Regions from separate parts of the Photobacterium sp. DNB22_13_2 genome, predicted to be linked through region 3. Evidence: riboswitches for the same ligand, from Rfam matches in the RefSeq annotation. Region 3 holds a riboswitch; each other region holds the start of a gene.
The links. A riboswitch is a leader RNA that binds a small molecule or an ion and turns the genes downstream of it on or off. The one in region 3 is predicted to bind thiamine pyrophosphate.
Positions count from the first base shown of each region.

Region 1 (3,278 bases), on a different contig from region 3:
TACGCTGGCAATACTGGCTATTTGCAGTGAGTGTTGTACCGCCAGCCAGAGTCCCGGGCTGCTCAGGGCATCGAGGGTCTGGCGATTAAGTCCGGCAAGTATAACGGATAACAGCGGGGGCAATACCAGCAGCAGAGCCAACCCTATCCAGCATCCATCCCAGCAGCGGCTGGCAAGGCTATCAAATTGACTTTGGCGCGGGTTGGTGACGGATTGGCTGGAGGTCGCCAGTGGCTTGGCAAAGCGCTGGCTCATTAATACCAAGCTGCAGCACAGTAACATTTGCCACAAGGCCAAGATGGCACCGCCAGCTAAATCAAAGTCATAACGCAGGGCTTGGTAAATAGCCAGCTCAATGGTCGTTGCTTTGGGGCCGCCACCCAGCGCCATAATGACAGCAAAACTGGTAAAGCACAGCATGAACACCAGACCGATGGCATGGGGCAGCTGCTGGCGTAGTCTTGGCCAAGCGATAAAACGGAAGGTTTGCCAGCTGGACATCCCGAGGTGGGTGGACAGCTGGTGCTGCTCAAACGGGATCCCCTCAAGGCTTTGGACAAACAGTCGGGTCGCCAGTGGTAGGTTGAGAAACACATGCGCCAACAATATTCCCTGAAGGCCATAGAGCGAGAAGCTTCTCTGCCACCCTAGTTGAGTCAGTGCGCTGGCCAGTAATCCATTGTTTCCGTAGATCGCCAACAAGCCGAATACTGCGACCAGTACAGGCAGTACCAAGGTCATGGCAAAGATCCGCATCAGTAGGGCTTTGCCAGGGAATTGCCGGCGTGACAGGGCATAGGCAACGGGAATAGCAGGCACAATACTCAGCAGTGTCGAGAGCAGGGCTTGGGTAAAGGAGAAACCGGTAATATGCCGTAGGTATGGATCATTCCATAGTGCGGCAATATCAAGATCGCTGGCTTCATTGATCAAGGCGGCAAGAGCCCCGACCACGAGAAAGAGAATGAGCCCGGCAGTCATGAGACCGGGCATCAGTTGGGTGGTACGTGCGTTCAAAAGTGAGTGCCTACTACTTGGTCAGTGCTTGTTGCCACTCGCGTACCCAGCTTCTGCGCTGTTTGGCAACCTCTTGGGCAGAAAACTCCAACGCCTTTACGGGTAGGGTTAGCACTTTGAATTCAGCGGGCTGCGCGACATTCGTCACCGGGTACATCCAGTTACCCGTCGGGATCACGGATTGGAACTCTGGGGTCAGGATAAAGGCTAGGAACTGATCGGCCAGCGCCTGGTTAGGGCTGCTTTTTAGTTTGGCGGCAACCTCCACTTGCATGTAATGCCCTTCGCTGAAGTCGGCTGCTTTGTACTTACCATCCTGCTCGGCAATCAGGTGATAGGCCGGCGAGGTGGTGTACGATAGCACCATGTCGGACTCCCCCTTGAGGAACATACTGTAGGCTTCAGACCAGCCTTTGGTGACCGTGACTGTTTTCTGGGCCAGTTGCTGCCAAGCGTCAGAGGCTTTATCGCCATAGACCGATTTCATCCACAGCATCAGGCCCTGCCCTGGTGTTGAGGTACGCGGATCTTGGTAGATGATGCTCAAATCATCACGGTTGACCAACTCATCCAAACTCTTGGGTGGATTTGCCAGTTTAGTGCTGTCATAGACAAAGGCGAAATAGCCGTAGTCATAGGGAACAAAGGTGGTGTCGTTCCATCCGTTAGGTAGGGTAATTTCGCTGGTATCAACCTGGTGCTCTGTCAGCAGCCCGGTATTCTTGGCTTCGGCAATCAGGTTGTTATCAAGGCCAAGCAGTACATCGGCTTTGGTGCGCTTACCTTCAAGGCGGACACGGTTGAGGATGGACACCCCGTCATCAAGTGCGACAAATTCCAAATTACACTCGCACTGTGCCTCAAAGGCTTTTTCGATCGCCGGTCCCGGTCCCCAGTCTGAGGCGAATGAGCTGTAGGTGTAAACCGTCAGGGTATTGTCCGCGGCCAGTGCCGGAGCGGCAGCCAAGGTAAGAAGAGGGAGTAATTTTTTCACTATGCGCTCCTGATGCTCTTGCGTCCGGCAAGAGGAATAATAATCGTATGAGCGGCACAGGGTTGAGCATAAGGCTGGCATCATGCCAGCCCCGCGGGATAACAAGGCATACCGTATTGAACTCAATTCCTACGCCAGCATTAACTGGATCAGGTTCTGTGGGTTTTGCCTTAGCAATCTCAGCGACAAGCGCTCCCCAATGAGAACGCTTGTTATTGTAATGTGCTGAGGTACGGGTTGCCAGCAGGAACGCTCTTTTATGCCCAAATCATGTAATAAGATTTGGAATGAGTGTGGGGGCCAGAGAAAAGCTCTAACTACTTGGCATCATTGAGCAACCAGTTGTAGTCATAACTGATCTTATTAAGGGTGATCTGCGGCCCTTGTCGGTATTGGTTAATGTGCTTTTGGAGTTGGGACTGGCTACCAAAGTCACTGCCATACCAGTCATAAATTGAAGAAAGTGTGGTTTTTCCGCTTTGCGGGTTGACGCCTTTACGGCTGTTGATAAAGCGTACGGCTGACTTCTCCAACAGGCGTTCGTTGTTGTTGGCAGTGAATGCTTCTGATTGGAGGTCAGGGCAACCCAAGCTGGCGCAGTTGACCACATAGTGGATACGCGGGTCACGCCAGATAGGCCGTAAGATACGGTGCTCGATATCATTGAGCGAGAGAGTCTTTCCGTTGATGGTTAGCACTTGCTCATCCCATGGCCCAAAGTTGAAGAAGCCTCCCAGTTTGGTGATCGACGAGATGGGGTAGTTATCGAGGATAAGCTTGACCGTTTGGGCATTGTAGAGGTTTACCCAGTAGGCAAATTGTTCGTTGCGGTTTAGTTGGTGCGGATCGAGCTTGGTAAGATCACGCAGGTAGCGGTCCAGTTCATACTTGTCGCTGTCAGTAACCCGGCCATAGCGGAACAAGGTTTGGTTAGGCTGGACGACAAGGTATTTATCGAGCAGACGCTGCCAGCGGCGGTGATCAACCGTTTGTGAGTTGCTGGTGGCATATTGCTGCCAGTAGGGCCATAAATTGGCCTTGGGCGCCGAAATGGCACTGGCCGATAGCAAGAGAAATAGCAGACTGACAATAAAACGCATAGGGGATCCTCAGTGAAGCATCACTGTCTAAAGTGGTAACAAGATACTTGGGTATCATTAGCTTAGACGACCCGGTAGGGAATGATTTTATTGCAAAAAAGACAAAATAAAACGCCCCTAGCACAGGCTTGGGGCGTCATTTTTTACCGTTGCCAGTAAGGTATGCT
Region 1 is NZ_JBNNXU010000017.1:45,523-48,800, forward strand. Features, by position in the region: gene thiP (thiamine/thiamine pyrophosphate ABC transporter permease ThiP) at 1-993, opposite strand, end outside; gene thiB (thiamine ABC transporter substrate binding subunit) at 1,031-2,011, opposite strand; TPP riboswitch at 2,121-2,220, opposite strand; gene ACVA58_RS20595 (DUF547 domain-containing protein) at 2,329-3,111, opposite strand.
Region 1: it holds a riboswitch for thiamine pyrophosphate, as region 3 does, so the genes downstream of both, thiB (thiamine ABC transporter substrate binding subunit) here and thiD (bifunctional hydroxymethylpyrimidine kinase/phosphomethylpyrimidine kinase) in region 3, are expected to answer to the same signal.

Region 2 (3,278 bases), on a different contig from region 3:
CCAAACACCATTTGGCCATGATCGAACCGCCGCGCGAGACAATACCGGTGACCCTTTTGGCCGTCATTGGGACATAGCGCAACAAGACACCAGCATGGATAGTAAAGTAGTCAACGCCCTGCTCCGCTTGTTCAAGTAGGGTATCGCGGAACACCTCCCAGTTAAGGTCCTCAGCAATGCCGTTCACCTTTTCCAGCGCCTGATACATAGGCACGGTGCCAATCGGAACCGGGCTGTTGCGAATGATCCACTCGCGAGTTTCGTGAATATTTCGGCCTGTTGAGAGATCCATCACCGTGTCGCCTCCCCAACGAGTAGACCACACTAATTTCTCAACCTCTTCTTCGATAGAAGAGCTAACCGACGAATTGCCGATATTGGCATTCACCTTGACCAAAAAATTACGGCCAATGATCATCGGTTCAGATTCAGGGTGATTTATATTACAAGGGATGATAGCCCGGCCTTCGGCAACTTCACGGCGGACAAATTCAGATGTGATTTCTTCAGGAAGATTTGCCCCAAAGGCCATGCCTAGGTGCTGTTGGTTTAGCGCTTCATCGCGATATCTTGCTCGCCCCATGTTCTCACGAATGGCGATAAATTCCATTTCGGGCGTAATGATCCCCTGACGGGCATAGTGTAATTGAGTGACATTAGCCCCAGCCTTGGCGCGACGGATACGAGCCTGCTGTTCAAAGCGCAGCTCATCAAGCGTGTCATCGGCCAAGCGAGCCTTGGAATATTGCGAGCTTAACTCATCAAGGTACTCGGTATCTCCCCGCTCCTCAATCCATGACTCACGCAGTTTAGGCAGGCCGACATAGATATCAGCCGGTTGATCCGGATCGGTATAAAAGCCCGAAGTGTCATAAACACGGATTGCTTCATTGGGCTCAAAAACGGGATCGTCTTTGGTACCACCAACTAGGCTATCGGCCAAGTTGATTTCACGCATGGGTACACGGATATCTTCGCGGCTACCGGTAACATAGACTTTCCGAGAGCTAGGGTAAGCCTGGGTGGTCAGTGAATCGATAAATTGTTTCGCTTCCAGTCTCGCTTGTTTGCGATTCGACATAGCAATTTCCTTTTTTATCCATAAAAGGGGAAGTTGCTTGGCGGATGGGTGCGTAAACAAGAGGCTATACGTAGGGTGTATAGTTTCGTCTGATACTGTCACTGTGAATACAGTGATACAGAAGAGTCTCTCTTGTTCCCTTCGCAGGTATTAGCCTGATCAGGTTCTACGGATCCCGCAATGCGGTCTCAGCCAAATGGCACTCCGACAAGTTGAATTAGCAGTATATGGAAGGGGTTCAGCCACGGCAAGGTAGAACCCACAAAATTAATACTTAATTGGCAAAAACATTGTTACCTTTGCATAACACACTACGCCCTCACAAAATTATTTGAAGCGCTTCACAAGTGACTTAAGCAATGAAGAATGAGTTTCTCTCAACTCACCCAGCTTATGGGTGATCTTCGGTGCGCCATCCAGATCAAGCAGCTTAGGTACCGCCACTCGCTGCGATGAATAGATCCCAGTGTGGCCACTGAAGAAATATGCGGTATAGCAAGCTATTGCGAAATACAGCATGTGATCGGCACCGAATAACTCCACCCCCATAATGGTACAGGCAAGTGGTGTATTAGTTGCAGCGGCAAATACCGCCAGGAAGCCAAGAGCGGCAAACAAGTCAACTGGGGCACCGAGCACCCAAGCCATAGTATTACCCAGGGTTGCACCAACGAAGAACAGCGGTGTGACCTCGCCGCCCTTATAACCAGCAGCAAGGGTGATTGCAGTCAACAACAGCTTGATTAACCAGCTATACCATTCGGCCCCCCCCTCCTGGAAAGCAGTTAAGATACTGACACCACCTTCTCGGCTTGAGTAAACACCCAGACCGATATAGTCATAGTTACCAATTAGCTGCACAGCACCAATAACAATTAAACCACCAACCACCACAATCAAATACGGGTTTTTAAGAGTCGCCTTTAAGATATCTTTGAAGGCATGGGTTAGCTCACCGAACAAATACCCCGCCAATCCAAATGCTACCGCTGCAACAACAATCTTGGCGATCATCCACAGGTCCACTTTGACCGCATGCTCAAACAAGGTGATGGTTTCAAGAAAATCAATTCGGTAGTGAGTATGGTGCACGCCCCAAGCAGAGCAAACCACATCAGCCAAAATCGCAGCGAACAAGGCTGGAATTATCGCATCATAACGCAAGCGGCCTATCGCCAGTACCTCAAGGGCAAAGATAGCACCTGTCAACGGGGTACCAAATACTGCACCAAAGCCAGCTGCTACTCCAGCAATCAGAATAAGGCGAGTATCAGACTCATTTAGCTTAAACTTACGTGCTAACCAGTGAGTAGATGCACCACCAATTTGCACGGCCGTCCCCTCACGGCCAGCCGAGCCACCAAACAAGTGAGTTAGTACGGTTGTTACCAATACTAAAGGTGCCATACGGGCTGGAATACCTGCACCGGGTTCGTGAATCTCATCCATGATGAGGTTGTTACCACCCTCGGAGTTCTTCCCCAAATTTCGGTAGCAGTAAACAATCACCAGGCCAGCCAACGGCAAAAAGTAAATGAGCCATGAATGATCAATTCGAGTTGCAGTAGCAACACTGAGGATCCACAGGAAAAAGGCATTCAGCGAGCCGACGATAACGGCAACGGGAATAATGAGAAGCGTCCAACGGAGGATTTGGACGAAAATTTTAGGATTTGAACTTAATGGATGCGCCATACCATATCTATCTTTATCTCGGATTACTCTCAAGGATAGATGCTATGGCAAATAAAAAGCCCCACCATAGACGGATCTATCCTACTACAGCAGGAGTCATTATCTCGGTTGAGCGGTTAAAGGTGGAACTCCATCACCCGTCAGCGTCTTAAAGCGATGACAAGGGATAAATGCTATCGCTTATCCCCACAAACAACAAGTAATAATATCCAGTTATATATGGCAAACGTGCCTGTATTTGTTCTGAGGGTATTAATGTAGTTAGGCTAAACGGCTTCTGTACTCCGGAAGTTCTATGCCGCTGGCGAACCAGATATCAACAATACCTCATCTCAGAAACAAACAGATATAAAAAAGCCCCAGTCCTTCGACTGAGGCTTCTAATATGGCAGGGGTGGAGAGATTCGAACTCCCAACACGCGGATTTGGAATCCGCTGCTCTGCCAATTGGAGCTACACCCCTAATATATTTATCATTCTACTAACAATACACTGGAGATCA
Region 2 is NZ_JBNNXU010000040.1:16,802-20,079, forward strand. Features, by position in the region: gene thiC (phosphomethylpyrimidine synthase ThiC) at 1-1,081, opposite strand, end outside; TPP riboswitch at 1,201-1,298, opposite strand; gene ACVA58_RS27410 (voltage-gated chloride channel family protein) at 1,409-2,776, opposite strand; fluoride riboswitch at 2,860-2,923, opposite strand; tRNA gene ACVA58_RS27415 (tRNA-Trp) at 3,163-3,239, opposite strand.
Region 2: it holds a riboswitch for thiamine pyrophosphate, as region 3 does, so the genes downstream of both, thiC (phosphomethylpyrimidine synthase ThiC) here and thiD (bifunctional hydroxymethylpyrimidine kinase/phosphomethylpyrimidine kinase) in region 3, are expected to answer to the same signal.

Region 3 (3,278 bases):
TTTGATGCAATACCGTAACCAAGCCACAGCATCAGAATCGGTGCAATGGCGAAAACAGGTATTGCTTGACTGGTGATCAAGATAGGTAGCAGCCAACGACGAAGGGGTTCGAACACCAGCATTTGCAGGGCGAAAAACAACCCCATTGCCAAGCCCAGAATAAGGCCAAAAAGTACTTCAGTCCCAGTTACTAGCGTATGGTGCCATAGAACATCTGCACGCTCTATTAGCTTGGTCAGAACAGCAATAGGCCCTGGCAGGATAAATGATGGAAGCTCGAAAACAACTACGCTGGCTTGCCATAAGCCCAAGATGATAGACACACTAATAACGAAGCGGAGTAGATGCTGCGAGGCCAATGACGTAGCGCCTTTCCCTGCTTGTGGATTCGCTGTCTGATGTTCAAGTAAGGGATTGCTCAATTTGGCCGACATGGATTGATCAGACATAGTCATTCTCCAGTTCGTTGATAATACCTTGCTGGAGGGCTGCAAGCTCACCATCAAATTGGCGAGGTGGCGTATTTAATGGAACGGGTAATGGTTTAATTGATGCTGGAGAGCCAGCCATCATGTAAATATGATGGCCAAGCCGCAGTGCTTCTTGGGGATCATGGGTGATCAACAAGACTGTTTTATCTGCAAGCAGGGTTGCAGACAATGACTGTAATTTATGCCGCGTTACCGCATCTAGTGCAGAGAAAGGCTCATCCATTAGGACTATTGGTTTGTCTTGCATCAAGGTACGGGCAAGTGCCACACGTTGACGCATACCACCAGACAGTTGACTGGGCATGGAATCTGCCTGATCTGCTAGTCCTACCGCATCTAGCAGTGATAATGCCTTTTGCTTGTCGATGTTTTTTGATGAACCAAAGCGTGCACTCAGGCAAACATTATCGATAACATTGAGCCATGGCAAGAGAAGATCTTGCTGTGCCATATAGGCCAGATTGCCACCAAGTGGTAATGCATTGCTGGTCGTGATACTGCCATTCCAGACCACATTATCTTCGAGTAAACCGGCAAGGTGACGAAGCAGGGTGGTTTTACCGCAGCCACTTTTACCAAGCAGGCATGTCCATTTTCTTGCTGGTAGCGTCACATCTAGCTGTTTGAACAATGGATGCTCTGCATCATTATATCGAAGCGTTAGCTGCTCAATAGTGATAGTCATCCCCACGGCTTTGTCAGCACTAAGAGTGTTATTCATTTTGTTTACAGCTTCCATTATTACTCAGGCTTAAAGTGGCCGGAAAAAAAATGGTTTACCGGACCATGTCCTGAGCCGATTTGCAGCTCATCTGCATGAGCGATAGCCTTAGTGATATAGCTTTTGGCATGTCGAACCGCGTCTTCTAGCGGGTATTCTTGGGCAAGGAAGGAGGCCGTAGCCGCCGAAAGTGTACACCCAGTACCGTGGGTATTGCGGGTTGCAATTCGTGGTGTGCTCATGCGAATAACGTCATTTTCAAGGATGAGTAAATCCGTACTGAAGTCATCTTTTTCTAGGTGGCCACCTTTAAGCAGAATGGAACGTGAGCCAATTTCACGTAAAGCAGTGATCATTTCAGACATTTGCTGTTCGGTTTCTGGAAGCGTAGAGCCGATTAAGGCTGCAGCTTCAGGGAGGTTTGGTGTAATCACATCAGCAAGGGGAAGTAGCTCTAATTTGAGCGTTGAGATGGCATCTTGCTCAAGCAAAAGGTCACCACTAGTCGCCACCATGACGGGATCAATAACCAAGAATGTTGGCTGGTATTGGCGCAGTTTCTTGGCGACCATGCGAATGATGTTTGCATCACTTAACATGCCAATCTTAACGGCCTTTACATCTAGGTCTGTAAATACGGCATCGAGCTGTTGTTCTACAAATGCTGGGTCAATGCCTAGAATCCCAGTAACACCCTGGGTATTTTGTGCTGTAAGGGCTGTGATAACAGAACAGGCATAACCACCGGTTGCTGAGATCGCCTTGATATCGGCTTGAATGCCTGCACCACCGCCACTGTCAGAGCCAGCAATAGTAAGGGTAATAGGAGTGTTTGAAGAAATTGGCATAGTTACCTCTATCAAAGACGTAAGGTAGCCAATGCCATCGAACCTTTGCGGGGTGCGAGATAGGGCAGTACAGCTAGTTCCCTACGCCATTATTAAATGGATCAGGTTCAACGGGTCCCACTACGTGGTCTCAGCGCTCGGCGCTCCCCGACTAACGGACAAAATATTACTTATCTAGTCAATATTGAATATTGACCTGAAAAAAGGTTTTCGAGCTTAAATGCCTGAAGATGTGACTAATCTAAACATGTTTTTTAAAGTAGGGCAAACATGTTAGGAATAAAATGAGGTGATGGATGAAGAAAAATACAGAAGAGAAATGAATTGGCAGCCACGGTGTGTGTGGCTGCCAGTTTAATTACATCTTTTTACAGTATGCAGCAATAATAACCATATTGGTGCCCGCTGCTTTACCGGAAACATGCAGAGGGTTGTCAGTCAGGCGGATACCACGTACAGCGGTACCTTGCTTGATCACAAGGTTAGAGCCTTTTACTGGCAGATCTTTAATGATAGTTACATTGTCACCTGCCTGTAGAGCAGTGCCGTTTACATCAACAGTCTTAATCGCATCAAGCTCAGCAAGTGCAATGCCTTTCTCTGCCCATTCGATCATGTCTTCTTCCATATACAACATATCGAGCAAATCTTGTGCCCAAGTTTCTGAAGAAAGACGTTTTAGCAAGCGGTAAGCCATTACCTGAACCGCTGGTTCTTGGCTCCACATGCTGTCGTTTAGACAACGCCAGTGGTTCTGGTCCAGAGCTTCAGCATCTTCGATTTCTGTACGGCAAGTACCACATACCATCACACAGCTACCTGCTGTTTGATCAGGAGACGCAGGTACTTCATAAACGCTCAGGTTGTCTTCTGAACTACACAGTTCACATTTAGCGCCAGAGCGCTCTTTAACGATCGATTCAATGCTCATAGGAAAATTCCAAGGAAGTGTAATGGTGTTAGCTACCATACAGGTAACTATTCTGTTTATTATGCCATTTAATTTTGAGAAGGAAAGGAATCAAGATCAAGATCACAATACCCTCATTAACATACGTTTAAAAAACAGCCTGATTTAAGGCTTAAGTAAAAATATTGCAACAGAATTGTGGGGAGTATTGTTGAATTGAGACTAAGATCAAAGTGCCTAAACAAGTAGTTATAGAAAAATTATAGGAATATATATGAAGAAGGCACTTTTTTTACTTTCGGCTTTAG
Region 3 is NZ_JBNNXU010000004.1:164,282-167,559, reverse strand. Features, by position in the region: partial or broken gene ACVA58_RS08285 (ABC transporter permease) at 1-329, opposite strand, end outside; gene ACVA58_RS08280 (ABC transporter ATP-binding protein) at 442-1,212, opposite strand; gene thiD (bifunctional hydroxymethylpyrimidine kinase/phosphomethylpyrimidine kinase) at 1,233-2,060, opposite strand; TPP riboswitch at 2,122-2,220, opposite strand; gene ACVA58_RS08270 (PhnA domain-containing protein) at 2,419-2,991, opposite strand; gene ACVA58_RS08265 (hypothetical protein) at 3,245-3,278, shown strand, end outside.